DNA from 3 places in the Comamonas sp. 14P8.1.4 genome. Region 2 is predicted to be linked to each of the others. Evidence: predicted binding sites of a transcription regulator. Region 2 holds the regulator's gene; each other region holds the start of a gene.

Region 1 (5,389 bases), on a different contig from region 2:
AAAAGGGCTGAATGCGGCACTCATTGGCTACACATTGGCACCCGATGCATCGCTCACCCAGATCGTGCAGCAAGTGCGTGCAGGCATCGCCGCCGTGCGTGCACATGCACAGCAACATGGCGGCTCAGACCGTATCTTGCTGTGTGGCTGGTCTGCGGGCGGACACCTCACGGCCATGTGCCTGGATGCCCCGGGCGTAGTGGTGGGGTTGGGCATCAGTGGCATCTACGATATGGGGCCGATTGCGCACAACTACCTGAATGCGGCGCTGCAGCTGACGACGCAAGAAGTGGCACAGCTCAGCCCCTTGCGTTTGCCCGTGGTGCCAACCCCGTGGGTGACGGCCTATGGCACGGCAGAACTGCCGCAGTTGCAGGCCCAGAGCCAGGCCTTTGCAGCACACCGCAGTGCGTGCTGCGATGACGTGTTGCTGCCTGTGCAAGGGGCGAATCATTTCAGCATCTTGCGGTCGCTTGCCGATGTGCAAGGGGGCTTGCTGAACGCCTTGGTGCAGCACGCATAAACGGTGGGTTATGCATACAAAAAATGCAGGCCAGTGCCTGCATTTTTGTAGCTTATAGCGCTTGTACATTCTGCCTCAGCGGCGTTTTGAGGCGTGCACTTTGCAGCGTGTGCAGCGTGATGTTTTTCACCTCATCGCGGCTGGTGCGAATGTGTTTTTGCAGCAGCACTTTCGCTTGCAAACCATCGCGATCCAACAAGGCCTGCAAGATGCGGCTGTGTTCTTCGTAGGTCACATCAATGCGGTAGTTGCGCGTGAACTCCAGGCGGCGCACGATGCGAATTCGGTCGGTAATGTCGCGGTGAATGCGCGCCATCTCCAGGTTGCCGCTGGCGGCAATCAAGTCCATGTGAAAGCGTTCGTCGTTGCGTGATACTTCGGTCATCTCGGACAGCCGCTGCGGTGCGGGGATGCACCACAGCGCAGTCAGTGCATGCAGGCGCTGGGCCAAGTCTGGTGTGGTCACCAGCAAATCCACCGCTGCACATTCCAGCACGGCACGCACGTCGTACAGCTGCTCAAACATGGTGAAGTCAATGTGGTTGACCACCCACCCCAGTTTGGGCATGACGGAGATATAGCCCTCGCGCTGCAGGCGTACCAGGGCTTCGCGCACGGGGGTGCGGCTCATTCCCAGCTCGGCGCCCACTTCGTTTTCGCTGAAGCGATCTCCGGGCACGTAATGAAAGTTGTCCAGCGCTTGGCGCAGCTTCTCATAGGCTACGTTGGCGAGGCTGAGTGTGGGCACAGCATGTCTCCTTGTGGTGCAAACGTGCACGGTTGCAGCGCCCCGGAACGGGGCGCTGCAACACCGGCATCAGCGTGACTTGCAATACGCGCGCCAGCCACCGAATGCCGTGATGTCGGTGGCCTGCTGCAGCGCCATGCCTTCGCAGATGAAGCCCTTGACCATGCGGCCATCTTCCAACTCCACATTGCCTATCCCCAGGGGAGCGGGAACGCCCGCCACAAAGCGGCCAAAGTTGGCCACAGGCATGTGCCACACTTCAACGGCAATGGCTGACCCGCTCTCGGCTTTGGCCAGGCCTGGCTTGGGCGGTGCTGTGCCTTGCAGGGCATACAGGCGATAGTTTTTCGCCGTGTGCGTGGCGCTGTGAAACTGCGCACCGCAGGCCAGCAACTCATGGTTCAGCGGCATGCCGCGCAAATGCGCGCCCACCACCGCCACTTCAATCAAAGGCCCGTGTGCAGGCACATGCCAGGTGGGCAGGGCGGCATCTACCTGGGCGTGCAAGCCTGTGGTGCCAGCGGGCAGTTGGGCCTGCGCTTGCAGCTGCTGCGCCCAGCGCACCAGATCGGGTTCACGCCAAGCAGGGGCAATCAAGGTGATGCCAAATGGCAGACCGTTGGGGCACAGCGCGGCGGGAATGGCGATGGCCGACCAGCCCAGCAAATTCACAAAGTTGGTGTACGTGCCCATCTCGCTGTTCACGGCGATCGGCGCTTCCTCCACTTCGGCCAGCGTGGGGTGGCGTGGGGCGCTGGGCACGCACAGCACATCCACATCGTTCCAGATGGCTTCGGCTTGGCACTTCAGGTCCTGTAGCTGGTATTGCGCAGCAAAAGTGTCTGCCGCGTTGAAGCGCTGGTGCACATCCAGCACCTGCCGAATCACGGGCAGCAAGTCTTCGGGGCACTGCTCGTAAATGCTGCGCGCGCCCACCACGCGCTCGGCCACCCAGGGGCCGTAGTAGAGCAGGTTGGCCACCTCAAACAACGTGTCGAATGCCAGCGTGTGCACTGCCGATGTCTGTGGGCGTAGCTGGGCCACGTAATCGGTAAAGGCCATTTCGTAGTCTGCGGACAGCGTGCGTGCGGCAGGGATGCCCACACGCAGCGCAGACAGCGGCTGGTGCTTGCCCACCCAGGGGCGTGGCTGACAATAGCTATCGCGGCCGTCCGGGCCTTCCATCAGGCTCATGACCAGCGCGCTGTCGGCCACATTCAGGGCCAGCACGCCGATGCAGTCCAGCGTGCGGCACGCAGGCACCAAACCTGTGCTGGCCACTGCACCGGGCGTGGGCTTGAGCCCCACAATCTGGTTGAACGCTGCGGGCACGCGGCCTGAGCCCGCAGTGTCGGTCGACAGCGCAAACGGCACCAGCCCGCGCGCGACCACCGAGGCCGACCCCGAGCTGGAGCCCCCCGCAATCCGCGTGGGATCGATGGTGTTGGGGACCGCCCCATACGGTGACCGGGTGCCCACCAAACCAGTGGCAAATTGATCCAGATTGGTCTTGCCCAGCACAATCGCGCCGGCACTTTTCAAGCGCGCTACAGCCGTGGCATCGGCTTGGGCCAGATAGGCAAAAGCCGGGCAGGCCGCCGTGGTGGTGAAGCCCGCCACATCGATGTTGTCCTTGACGGCAAAGGGAATGCCGAACAAGGGCAGCTGTGCACGGCCCTGTGCGGCCTCCAGCGCCTGCAAGGCGGTGATCTGGGCTTGCAGTTGTGCAGCGCTGGCAATGCTGATCCAAGCCACATCATCGGCCTGCAAAGCCTGGCGCTGTGCTTCCAGCAGTTGAGTGGGGCAGGCCCCATCGTTGTATGCGCGCTTCCAGTCGTCGAATGTGCCAATCAGCATGATGAATACCTAGATGTATACAAGATGCTGTTTCTAAGCAGGTTGTGTGCCAGATGGAGGCGTGGGACGGACTGTGATGCCGTGCTGACGGAGTTGGTGGGCGTGGTCTGCCAGGCGCACCAACGATTGAAACCATAAAAAAGGCTTGAAGCCTTGTGCAGCTTGCGCTGACAGCTCTAATTTTTGAAATTAGACGTCAATATTGCCAGCACGCAATGCGTTGTCTTCGATGAAGTTGCGGCGGGGTTCCACTTCATCGCCCATCAGCATGGTGAACACGCGGTCGGCTTCGATGGCGTCGCCAATTTGCACTTGCAGCAGGCTGCGCACTGCGGGGTCCATGGTGGTTTCCCACAGCTGCTCAGGGTTCATTTCACCCAAGCCTTTGTAGCGCTGGCGGCCGGTGGTGCGTTCGGCTTCGCTGATCAGCCATTGCATGGCCTGGCGGAAGTCGCCCACGCGCTCGGTCTTGGCCTTTTCGCCTTCGCCACGGGTGACCTTGGCACCTTCGCTGAGCAGGCCGGCAAAGCTGTCGGCTTCTGCGGCCAGGGCCACATAGTCCTGGCTGCGCACAAAGTCCTGCGTGAGGATGGAGCTCTTGATGTTGCCGTGGTGGTGGCGGCTAATGCGCAGGATGGGGTTTTCGGTATGGGGATCGATCTCCGCCGTCACTGCTGCTGGCACGCCAGTGGTGGTCAGTTCGCGCAGCTTGGCTTCCAGCACGGGCGCGCAGGCTTGGGCTTCTTCCAGCGTGTCGAGCTTGATCTTCACACCATCGGCGATGGCGCGCAGGGCTTCGGTATCCAGGAAGTGCGACAGGCGCTCAATGACCATTTCTGCGGCCAGGTGCATGTCTGCCAGCTTGGCCAGCTCTTCGCCTTCGATGTTGCGTGCCGCAGCGCCGCCGGTGGTGACGGTGGCGTGGTTCAGCGCAATCTTCAGCAGGTACTTGTTGAGTGCTGGGCCATCCTTGAGGTACAGCTCTTCCTTGCCGTTCTTCACTTTGTAGAGTGGAGGCTGGGCAATGTAGATGTGGCCACGTTCGACCAGCTCAGGCATCTGGCGGTAGAAGAAGGTCAGCAGCAGGGTGCGGATGTGCGCACCGTCCACGTCCGCGTCGGTCATGATGATGATGCGGTGGTAGCGCAGCTTGTCCGGGTTGTAGTCGTCGGAGTTGCTTTTGCCCGAATCAGCGCTCACCTTGCCAATGCCGGTGCCCAGTGCGGTAATCAATGTGATGATTTCCTGGCTGGACAGCAGCTTTTCATAGCGGGCTTTTTCCACGTTCAGGATCTTGCCGCGCAGGGGCAGGATGGCCTGGAACTTCCGGTCGCGGCCCTGCTTGGCAGAGCCACCGGCGGAGTCACCCTCCACGATGTAGATTTCGCACAGCGCCGGGTCTTTTTCCTGGCAGTCGGCCAGTTTGCCGGGCAGGCCCATGCCGTCCAGCACACCCTTGCGGCGTGTCATTTCACGGGCCTTGCGGGCCGCTTCACGGGCGCGGGCGGCTTCGATGATCTTGCCGCACAGAATCTTGGCGTCGTTGGGGTTCTCTTCCAGGTAGTCGGTCAGCGTCTTGGCGACGATGTCTTCGACAGGCGCACGCACTTCCGAGCTGACCAGCTTGTCCTTGGTTTGGCTGGAGAACTTGGGCTCTGGCACCTTCACGCTCAGCACCGCGCACAGGCCTTCGCGCATGTCGTCGCCAGAGACTTCGACCTTGGCTTTCTTGGCCAGTTCGTGGTCGGTGATGTACTTGCCGATCACGCGGGTCATGGCCGCGCGCAGACCGGTCAGGTGGGTGCCGCCATCACGCTGGGGAATGTTGTTGGTGAAGCACAGCACTTGCTCGTTGTAGCCATCGTTCCACTGCATGGCCACTTCCACACCGATTTCGGTGCCGGGAATGCCGCCGTAGGTGTCGGCAGGGCGCGAGCCGGTGGCGTAGAACGCGGTGGGGTGCAGCACCTTCTTGTTGGCGTTGATGAAGCCCACAAAGCCTTGCACGCCGCCGGCGCCGGAGAAGTCATCTTCCTTGCCGTCGCGCTCATCCTTGAGGCGAATGCGCACACCGTTGTTCAGGAACGAGAGTTCGCGCAGGCGCTTGGCCAGGATTTCGTAACGGAACTCGAAGTTTTCCTTGAAGATTTCCTGGTCGGGCAGAAAGTGCACCTTGGTGCCGCGCTTGTCGCTTTCGCCGAGCACGCGCATGGGCGAGATTTCCACGCCGTTGACGGTCTCGATGAGGCGGTTTTGCACAA
Region 2 (5,389 bases):
CCTCCCCGCGCGACATATGCTGTGCGCGCATCAGCACGGGGCCCGCTTCACGGCGGGGCTTTTCATCCAGCGTTTCCACATGACGGCCCACCATGCGCTCCACCAAGGTCGCTTCTGACAGACCTTGCATGGGCAATACATCCACCAGGCGGCCATCGCGCAGCACGGCCACACGCTCGGCCACACGCTGCAGCTCTTCCAGGCGGTGCGACACATAGACCAGTGCCACACCACGCGCCTTCATCAGATCAATCTGGGTAAACAGGTGCTCGATTTCCTTGGCCGTCAGCATGGCCGTCGGCTCGTCCAGCACCAGCACGCGGTTGCCATCACGCAAATTGCGCGCAATTTCCACCATCTGCTGCATGCCAATGCCCAGATCGGACACCTGGGTGCGTGGATCAATGTGATCCAGCCCCATCTTGGCCAGTTGCTCCCGCGCCATCTCGTGCAAGCGGCGGCGATCCACCATGCCCCATTTGCGGGGCAGGCGGTCGAGCAGCAGGTTTTCTGCCACGCTCAGCGTATTCACCAAACCCAGCTCCTGCAGCACCATGCGTACGCCCTGACGTTCGGCATCGGTCCGCGACACAGGGGCAAAGGGTTGGCCCATGAGCGTCATCTGCCCACGCGTGGCTGCCACCAGGCCGCACATGATCTTGGAGCAGGTGCTTTTGCCTGCGCCATTCTCACCCGTCAGCGCCAGTACCTCGCCCGCACGCAGATCCAGGCTCACGCCATCCAGCACCGTGCTGCTGCCGTAGTCTTTGCCAAGACCGTCCAGGTGCATGACCACGTTGCCTTGGTCTGCAGGAGTTGGGAATGCCATGCCTGCTGCCTTACTTGGTCACCAGCACCACGTCGGTCTTGACTTCAGCAGGCAACTGCGCCTGAGGGGTCTTGTCCTGGATGGCCTTCAGCGCCACATCAATACCGAAAGCCGCTTGCTTGGCAGCAAACTGGTCTGCCGTAGCCAGCACGCGGCCATCTTTGAGCATGGGCTTGATGGCCTGGATGTTGTCATAGCCAACCACCAGCACCTTGCCGGCCTTGCCAGCGGCCTTCACCGCAGCCACGGCGCCCAGCGCCATCGAATCATTGCCCGCCAGCAGCGCCTTCAGATCGGGGTTCTCACGCAGCATGCCCGCGGCCACGGTGTTGCCGTTGGCGATTTCCCAATTGCCCGACTGCACGCCCACGATGGTCATCTTGGCGGCATCCATGGCGTCCTTGTAGCCAGCTGTGCGCTGCTGCGCATTGGTGGTGGTGGACACGCCTTCGATGATGCCGACCTTGTCACCGGCCTTCAGCTCTTTCGCCAAACGCTCGCCCACAATCTTGGCGCCCAGGCGGTTATCAGGGCCGACAAAAGGAATGTTCAGGTGCTTTTCCTTCAGGGCTTCAGGATCCAGGCGGTTGTCGATGTTCACCACGATCACGCCCTTGTCCACGGCATTCTTGAGCACAGGCACCAGGGCCTTGGAGTCGGCCGGTGCAATCACGATGGCCTGGGCCTTCTGGGCCACCATCTGCTCGACCATCTTGATCTGGGCTGCGGTATCGGTCTCGTTCTTGATGCCGTTGCTCACCAGCACATAGTTCTTGTGCTCTTTGTTGTGGGCCTTGGCACCGTCTTCCATGGTGCGGAAGAACTCATTGGCCAGCGACTTCATGACCAGCGCCACCTTGGGCTTTTCTTCGGCATGGGCCACAGGTGCAAATGCACCGCAAACGGCCAGGGCAGCGGCACCGATGGCCAGCAGGGTGTGACGACGTTGTTGCATGGTGATACTCCGAGCGCTGCATGCGCTCAACTGGTTAACACAAGTCCGGGAGAAGAAAAAGAAATGCGCCACCCAAAGGTAGCGCATTTCGTGATGGATCGCCGCGCGATTTTATCGGGCGAACGCAAGATTAACGCATGAGCGAGTACAAACCAACATTGCCGCCAAGGGTTGCGAGCCCCGCTTACAGCGCCTTGCGCAAATTGGCGGGTGCAATTTTGAGCGCCTCTCGGTACTTGGCCACTGTGCGGCGCGCGCACTCAATGCCCTGCTCCTTGAGCATCTCGGCAATCTGACTGTCCGACAGCGGTTTCTTCGCACTTTCCGCCGATACAAACTGCTTGATCAGCGCACGCACTGCCGTGCTGGAGGCGTTGCCTCCGGTTTCCGTCCCCAGACCCGAGCCAAAGAAGAACTTCAGCTCATACGTGCCATGGGGGGTGGACATGTACTTGGCCGTGGTCACGCGGCTGATGGTGGATTCGTGCAGTCCCAGTTCATCGGCAATGTCGCGCAGCACCAGCGGGCGCATGGCCAGCTCACCGTGCACGAAGAAGTTCTTCTGCCGCTCCACAATGGCTTTGGAAACGCGCAAGATCGTGTCAAAGCGCTGTTGCACGTTCTTGATGAACCAGCGCGCCTCCTGCAGGCGCTGCTGCAGGCCTGCATGGCCCTCACTGCCCTTGTGCCCACGCAGTGCGCCTGCGTAAATCTCATGCACGCGCAGCCGGGGCATGACATCGGGGTTGAGCTGTACGCTGAACTGCGCCAGCCCGTCCGCCCCCCGGCGGTTGGCCTTCTTGACGATGACGTCGGGCACGATCACGTGGCGCTCCACATCCACAAAGCGGCGCCCGGGCTTGGGCTCCAGCCGCGCAATGACGGCCAGCGCTGCACGCACCTTGGCTTCAGGCAGACCGCAGGCTTGCATGAGTTTGCGCACATCGCGGCGGGCCAGCATTTCCAGTGGCTGGGCACACAGCAGCAGCGCCTGCGCCACCAGCTCGCTGTCGTCGCCCTGGTGTTGCTGGTTGAGCAGCTGCAGGCGCAGGCATTCGGACAGATTACGCGCCCCCACACCCACGGGCTCCAGCGATTGCAGCAGGCGCAGCGCCACGGTAAAGCGGTGCACCAGCTCTTCCAGCTGCTCGAGGTCCTCGCTGCCTGCCAGCCCCACGGCAAGCTCTTCCAGCGAGTCTTCCAGATAACCGTCGTCGTTGAGGTTTTCGATCAGAAAGCGCAGCGCGTACCGATCCAGCTCCGAAAGGCGCAGCGACAGAGACTGCTGCAGCAAATGATCGGTCAACGATTCATGGGTGCCCGCCAACTCCAGGGCGGTAGGGGCATCGTCATCGTCGTTGCGGTTGCCACGCGCCGGGGCTTCGCTACCCCATTCGCCGTCATCGAAAGACGACATGTCCACGCTGCCATCGCCCTCCCAGTCGCTGGGCACATCGCTTTCGGCAGCAGAAAAATCTTGCTCTTTTTGGCCTTCAGCGCCTGTGGTGCTTGCGCTGTCCGCTACTGAATAGTGTGCATCTTCCGCCGCATGGGCATCGTATTCCGATGCGGTGTCTGCACTGTCCACGCCAAACTCTTCGCGCGGCGCATCCTCGGTAGACAGTTCAAGGAAAGGGTTGTCGTCGAGCATGTGCTCGACCTCTTGAGAAAGCTCCAGCGTCGATAGCTGCAGGAGACGAATGGATTGCTGCAGTTGCGGTGTCAACGCCAAATGCTGTGAGACCCGCAGTGACAAACCTGGCTTCAACGCTGTACCCCCTCTTTTGCTCTCTCGACCTTTGTTGTTTTTTAGGACCGCTGGAGAGGACTACATCCGGAAATGTTCGCCGAGGTAAACCCGGCGCACATCCGGGTTCTCGACAATCTCCTGCGGCGTTCCCTGCGCCAGCACTGTGCCATCACTGATGATGAACGCATGGTCACAGATACCCAGTGTTTCGCGCACGTTGTGATCGGTAATCAGCACACCGATGCCGCGCTCTTTGAGGAAACCGATGATGCGCTGAATCTCGATCACCGCGATGGGGTCGATACCGGCAAACGGCTCATCCAGCAAGATGAAGCGTGGGTTGGTCGCCAGCGCACGGGCAATTTCCACCCGGCGGCGTTCACCACCGGACAGCGCCAGCGACGGCGACTTGCGCAGGTGGTCCACACGCAGCTCTTGCAGCAAGGTGGTGAGCTGCTGCTCAATCTCATCCTTGCCCAGCGGCTTGCCCGCTGCATCCTTTTGCAGCTCCAGCACGGCGCGCACGTTGTCTTCCACATTCAGCTTGCGGAAGATGGAGGCTTCTTGCGGCAGGTACGACAGCCCCAGACGTGAGCGCTGGTGAATGGGCATGCCACCCACCGACTGGCCATCGATGAACACATCACCGCCATCGCTGCGCACCAGCCCCACAATCATGTAAAACGAGGTGGTCTTGCCGGCGCCATTAGGGCCCAGCAGCCCAACCACTTCGCCTTTTTGCACGGTCATGGACACGTCTTTGACCACCTTGCGGCTGCCATAGGACTTGGCCAGATGGCGCGCTTCCAGCTTGCTGGATGCCGCCGTATCTTGGGAATGCTCAGCCATTACTTTCCTTGCAAATTCAGTTCACCCGAAGGCTGCAAAGGCTGCGCTGGGGCCGTTGATGGCTGCGCCGGTGCGCTGGCCTTGGGCGCCAAAATAGCGCGCACACGGCCGCCCGAGCCAGCAGGGGCCGACGAAGGCTCGCTGCTGCGCTTCTCACCATCCACCGTGAACACGTCGGTCAGGTTGTTATAGGTGATGACGCTGCCCATGATGTCATCGCTGAGCTTGCCGCCGGTATAACGGCGCAGCTGGCCACGGCGAATCAGCTTCACATCGTCGGTCTGGCCGTTGTATTCAATGATCTCGCCCTCGCCTTCGACGACTTCGTCGGGGGCGCCGGGGGCGGTATCGCGTTTCTGCCGAAAGTAGGCACGCTTGCCCGGTTCGGCCTTGACCACCCCGTGCTGGTAGCCCTGCGCATCCTGACGCACATCCAGCTGCGCACCACGCAAAACAATGGTGCCCTTGGTCATCACCACGTTGCCGGTGAACACACTGGTCTGCTTGAGCTCATCGTGGCGCAAAGCATCCGCTTCAATGTTCATGGGCTTGTCGCGGTCTGCGCGTTCAGCATGCGCAACACCAAAAGCCCCCGAGAGAGCTGTCAACAGAAAGCAGGTGATGAGTTTAGATGTCATGGGCAGGGCACGTTTCTTGCGTCACATTGTAGTCACGCAAGCCCGCAAACCATGAAAAAAGCCCGCGCAAGGCGGGCTTTGTCGAAGTGCAGCCCCTCACGGGGCCACCTTTAAGCCTTGGCGCTTTGCGCCACCAGGAACTCCACCACATTCAGCACATTGGGCATGCTGCCTGCGCGGGGGCCGTCGGTATAGAACTTGCCGGCCACGCCCATGGAAGGCACGCCCTCCACGTCATACGCCTGCTGCAGTGCAGCAGCCTTGCGGATCTGGCTGGACACGTTGAAGGAGCTGTAGACCTCCTTGAACTTGTTCACGTCCACACCCTGCTTGGCCACCCAGTTGAAGATGTCCTCGTCCTTGGCCAG
Region 3 (5,389 bases), on a different contig from region 2:
GGGCCATACCTTGCTGCCCCATGCACAGCGCCTGCTGGACACCCACGACACCACCTGCGCGCTGTTTGCTGGGGCATTGCCGCCCGCCGGTCGCCTGCGCATTGGCGCGATGGAGAGCACGGCGGCCCTGCGCCTGCCTGCGGTGCTGGCGCAGGTGTACCAGGCGCACCCGCACATCGACCTGGAATTGCGCACCGGGCCTACGGCAGCGCTGCTGCAGGACTTGGGGCAGGGCATGCTGGACTGCGCCCTGGTGGCCGGGCAGCCCCCCCACCCGCGCTGGTGGTCGCGGCCGGTGTTTGCGGAAGAGCTGGTGCTGGTGGGCCCGACGCCCATGACCGCCTTGCCCACCCCGCAGACCTTGCTGCACACCCCGTTCCTCGCTTTCCGGCAGGGCTGCAGCTACCGTCAGCGCATTGAGCTGCTGCTGGCACACGAGGGCATCACCTCGGCGCGGATCATGGAGATGGGCTCGCTCGATGCCATCTTGGGCTGTGTGGCTGCAGGGATGGGGTTCGCGCTGATGCCGCTGGCATTGATTGAAGCCCAGCAAGCGCGTTTTGGCGTGCATTACCTGCGCCTGCCGCAACCGCTGCGCAGCCAGATCGGGTTGGCTGAAACCTGGCTGGTGGCGCCAGAACTTGCGGGATGGTCGCCCCAGCTGCATGCGCTGGTGGCGCTGCTGCAGCCGCATGCAGCCACGCTAACACCCGCTTGAGTGCGCCGTAGGGTGCTCTAGGGTGTGGTGTGCAGCAGGGCCCGGCGGTACTGCATGGCCTCGGCCACGTGGGCCTGGCCTACGCTGGGGCTGCCTGCCAGGTCGGCAATGGTGCGGGCCACGCGCAGGGCGCGGTGGGTGGCACGGCTGCTCCAGCCCAGACGGTCTGCCGCTTTGCGCAGCAGCTGGGCGGCGCTGTCTTCCAGTTGCAGGTGCTGATCCAGCGTCTGGCCTTGCAGCGCCTGGTTGCAGCAGCCCTGGCGCTGCTGCGCCAGGGCACGTGCCTGGCTGACGCGGGCGCGCATTGCGGCGCTGGGCTCGCCGCTGCGGGCACCCAGCAAATCCTCGGCAGGAATGTGCGTGACTTCCACGTGCAGATCGATGCGGTCGAGCAGCGGGCCGCTGATCTTGCTTTGGTAGCGCGCTACCTGATCGGGCGTGCAGCGGCAGCTGCGCTGGGTGCTGCCCCAGAAGCCGCAGGGGCAGGGATTCATTGCGGCAATCAGCTGAAAGCGGGCCGGAAACTCGGTGCTGTGTGCGGCGCGGGCAATCGTGATGCGCCCGGTCTCCAGCGGCTCGCGCAGCGCTTCCAAGGCGCTGCGTGAGAACTCTGGAAACTCATCCAGAAACAAGGTGCCGCAATGGGCATAGGAGATTTCGCCGGGCTTGGGGGGCGAGCCGCCGCCGACCAGGGCTACCGCGCTGGCCGTGTGGTGCGGGCTGGCAGTGCGGCGCAGCCCCCATTCATCTGCTTTGAAGCGGCCGCAGACGCTGGCAATGGCCGCGCTTTCCACGGCTTCCTGTTGGGACATGGGCGGCAGGATGCTGGCAAAGCGCTGGGCCAGCATGGATTTGCCCGAGCCCGGCGGCCCCACCATCAGCACGCCGTGGCCGCCGGCGGCGGCAATTTCCAGCGCGCGTTTGGCGGGCGCCTGGCCCTGTACATCACCCATGTCGGGTAGCACGGCCTGCGTGGCTGGTGGCGGCGCGGGCATGCGGCGCCAGCCGGTGGCCGGTGCGTTGTCGCTGTGCGCACGGGCGGGCAGAAACTGCGCCACCACATCCAGCAAGTGCTGCGCGCCATACACCTCGGACTGCGGGGCGCAGGCAGCTTCGGAGGCGCTGTCCATGGGCAGCACCAGCCGCACGGCCACCTGCTGCATGTGCAGCGCCAGGCTGGTGGCCAGTGCGCCGCGCACCGGGCGCAGCTCTCCAGACAGCGACAGCTCTCCGGCAAATTCCCAGCCTTGCAGCTGGCTGGCATCGATATGACCGCTGGCCGCCAGAATGCCCAGCGCAATGGGCAGATCAAAGCGCCCGGAATCCTTGGGCAGATCGGCCGGTGCCAGGTTGACGGTGATGCGCTTGTTGGTGGGGAACTCCAGCCCGCTGTTGGCGATGGCGCAGCGCACGCGCTCGCGGGCTTCCTTGACTTCCACTTCGGCCAAACCCACCAGCGAGAAACTGGGCAGCCCATTGGCAAGGTGCACCTCCACGGTGACAGACGGCGCTTGCAGCCCGAAAAGGGCCCGGCTTTGCACGCTGGCCAAGCTCATGGCGTGTTTCTCCCTAAAACGGTGCGTAAAAAAGCAGCAATTCCCCCATTTGGGTTGCACCATGTTGGTGCTTGCGCCTGTTTCTCTTCGAAACAATGGTGAACGGGGCTGCTTTGCGCTTCAAGGCCGCTGGTTGGCACGCTCCCTGCTTAAAGGGCTTGTCACAGAACTTTTTACAACTTCCCGCTTCCCGGAGGAACGTCTTATGAAAATGGTGTCAGCCATCATCAAGCCCTTCAAGCTCGACGAGGTGCGCGAAGCGCTCTCGCAGCTTGGCGTTCAGGGCATCACAGTCACCGAGGTCAAGGGTTTTGGTCGCCAGAAGGGCCATACCGAGCTGTACCGTGGCGCTGAATATGTGGTGGATTTCCTGCCCAAGGTGAAGCTGGAAGCGGCCGTCGATGACGCCGTGCTGGAGCAGGTCATTGAAGCCATCGAAGGCGCAGCCCGCACCGGCAAGATCGGTGACGGCAAGATCTTTGTATACAACTTGGAACAAGTGGTGCGCATCCGTACCGGTGAGACCGGCAAGGAAGCCCTGTAACGCAACCCTTTAGGCAAGAGACTGACATGAAAAAATCGCTTCCTGCAATTTCACTGGGTCTGGGCCTGATGGCCGCTGCGACCAGTGCTTTCGCCCAAGAGGCTGCGCCTGCGGCCGCCGCCGTAGTGGAAACCGTGGCTGCTGCCGCTGTCGAGGCCGCACCAGCGCTGAGCGCTGGTGACACCGCCTGGATGCTGACCTCCACCATGCTGGTGATCCTGATGATCATCCCCGGCCTGGCCCTGTTCTACGGAGGTCTGGTGCGCTCCAAAAACATGCTGTCCGTGCTGGCACAGGTGTTTGTGATCTTCTCGCTGATCACGGTGCTGTGGGCCATCTACGGCTTCTCGCTCACCTTCGGTGGCGAAGGCAAGTTCTACGGTGACTTCAGCAAACTGTTCCTGGCTGGCATCACGCCAGACACGCTGTCCAGCGCACTGAGCACCATTCCTGAATACGTGTTCGTGGCCTTCCAGTCCACTTTTGCAGCCATCACCGTGGCGCTGATCGTGGGTGCTTTTGCTGAACGCATGAAGTTCTCGGCCGTGATGATCTTCTCCGTGCTGTGGTTCACCTTCAGCTACATCCCCATGGCCCACATGGTGTGGGGCGGCGGTTTGCTGGCGGAAGACGGCGCGCTGGACTTTGCGGGCGGTACCGTGGTGCACATCAACGCTGCGGTAGCCGGTCTGGTGGGTGCCTACATGGTGGGCAAGCGCATTGGCTTCGGTAAGGAAGCACTGCCTCCACACAGCCTGACACTGACCATGGTTGGCGCATCCCTGCTGTGGGTGGGCTGGTTCGGTTTCAACGCAGGTTCTGCGGGTGCAGCCAACGGTACTGCGGGTCTGGCATTCATCAACACCATCTTGGCAACTGGCGCTGCTGCTGTGGCCTGGATCGTGGCTGAGACCCTGCACAAGGGCAAGGCCTCCATGCTGGGTGCAGCCTCCGGTGCGGTGGCCGGTCTGGTGACGATTACTCCCGCCGCTGGCTTCGTGGGCCCCATGGGTTCCATCGTGATGGGTTTGATCGCTGGCCCTCTGTGCCTGTGGGGTGTGTCTGGCCTCAAGCGCATGCTGAAGGTGGACGACGTGTGCGACGTGTTCGGCGTGCACGGTGTGGGCGGTATCCTGGGTGCGATCCTGACCGGCGTGTTCTGCGCTTCGGGTCTGGGCGGTGTGGAGCCTGAAGGCTTCAACATGGCACACCAAGTGTGGGTGCAGTTCAAGAGCGTGATCGTCACCATCGTGTGGTGCGGCGTGGTTTCCTACATCTGCTTCAAGATCGCAGATATCCTGGTGGGTCTGCGTGTGGCTGAAGATGCTGAGCGCGAAGGTCTGGACATCACCTCGCACGGTGAGTCGGCCTACAACCGCTAAGCATAGGTACAGGCCGTACAGGCGGTCTGTGGAGTGTGCTTGAGCCGCCCCTTGGGGCGGCTTTTTTGTGGGCGCAGCAGGGTGCAACGCGCGGCAGTGTGGCGCTGATTCACGGCGGGCATTCAAAAAATTCACATGGCCGCTGCAGGCAAATTGCCGAGACGCGGCTACGATTTAGCACCATGGATGCCGCCCTTCACCAGACCCTTGAGCGCGTACGCGCTGCCCTTGCTGACTCCTCGCCGCTGCGCATTCGCGGTGGTGGCAGCAAAGACTTTCACGCGCTGCAGTTGCAGGGCGACATTGTGGACACCCGCGCGTTGAGCGGCATCGTCAGCTACGAGCCCAGCGAACTGGTGGTGACTGTGCGTGCGGGCACCCCGCTGGTTGAGCTGGAAGCTGCGCTGGCCGCACAGGGCCAGTGCCTGGCCTTTGAGCCGCCGCACTTTGCGGACCAGGGTGCACAGGCCACGGTGGGCGGTATGGTGGCTGCGGGCCTGAGCGGCCCGGCCCGTGCCAGCGTGGGCGCGGTGCGTGATTTTGTGCTGGGTGCCGAAATCATCAACGGCAAGGCCGAGCTGCTGCGTTTTGGCGGCACCGTGATGAAGAACGTGGCCGGCTATGACGTCTCGCGCCTGATGGCAGGCAGCTGGGGCACGCTGGGCCTGATCACCGAAGTCAGTTTGAAGGTGTTGCCTGTAGCGCCTGGCGAAGCCACGTTGCGCTTTGACGGTATCAGCCAGGCCGATGCCCTGCAGCGCCTGAACGCGTGGGGTGGCCTGCCGCTGCCTCTGAACGCCAGCTGCTGGGTGGACGAGGGCGGTGTGGGCATGCTCTACGTGCGTCTGCGTGGGGCCATCGCTGCGGTGGAGGCAGCGTGCAAGCACATGGGGGGCATGCGGTTGGAGAGCGCGCAAGTCGCGCCGGATTGGGCGGCATGCGGCGAGCAGACACTGCCCTGGTTTACCGCGCGAACGGCGGCAGACTGCCTGTGGCGCCTGTCGTTGCCGCAAACCGCTGCCGCCTTGGTGCTGCCTGCGGGTGTGGCCGCACCGCTGGTGGAGTGGCACGGAGGCCTGCGCTGGGTGCAGGCACCGCGCAGCATGGGGGGCGCGCTGAAAGACTTGGTGCAATCCGTGGGTGGAAGTGCTTCTCTATTCAGAGCTGAAAGCGCTGGTGAAATAAGCGC

The links. Region 2 encodes sigma-54, which starts transcription at its own class of promoters, with help from an activator protein. Its sites were predicted from a motif close to TGGCANGNAANCTGCTTT; they were not measured.
Region 1: atzF (allophanate hydrolase) is a predicted target of sigma-54. The motif match lies at 3,163-3,180, and genes of this name have one in related genera.
Region 3: AC27VO_RS05590 (P-II family nitrogen regulator) is a predicted target of sigma-54. The motif match lies at 2,409-2,426, and genes of this name have one in related genera.

Annotation. Positions count from the first base shown of each region.
Region 1 covers NZ_JBYOKN010000002.1:339,971-345,359, forward strand. Annotated here, with positions in the region: gene AC27VO_RS06240 (alpha/beta hydrolase) at 1-523, shown strand, start outside; gene AC27VO_RS06245 (GntR family transcriptional regulator) at 576-1,271, opposite strand; gene atzF (allophanate hydrolase) at 1,341-3,128, opposite strand; gene gyrB (DNA topoisomerase (ATP-hydrolyzing) subunit B) at 3,318-5,389, opposite strand, start outside.
Region 2 covers NZ_JBYOKN010000001.1:13,692-19,080, reverse strand. Annotated here, with positions in the region: gene AC27VO_RS00100 (sugar ABC transporter ATP-binding protein) at 1-829, opposite strand, end outside; gene AC27VO_RS00095 (sugar ABC transporter substrate-binding protein) at 840-1,784, opposite strand; gene AC27VO_RS00090 (RNA polymerase factor sigma-54) at 1,969-3,552, opposite strand; gene lptB (LPS export ABC transporter ATP-binding protein) at 3,613-4,383, opposite strand; gene lptA (lipopolysaccharide transport periplasmic protein LptA) at 4,383-5,021, opposite strand; gene AC27VO_RS00075 (thiol:disulfide interchange protein DsbA/DsbL) at 5,132-5,389, opposite strand, start outside.
Region 3 covers NZ_JBYOKN010000002.1:195,950-201,338, reverse strand. Annotated here, with positions in the region: gene AC27VO_RS05600 (LysR family transcriptional regulator) at 1-718, shown strand, start outside; gene AC27VO_RS05595 (YifB family Mg chelatase-like AAA ATPase) at 736-2,274, opposite strand; gene AC27VO_RS05590 (P-II family nitrogen regulator) at 2,480-2,818, shown strand; gene AC27VO_RS05585 (ammonium transporter) at 2,845-4,200, shown strand; gene glcE (glycolate oxidase subunit GlcE) at 4,383-5,389, shown strand, end outside.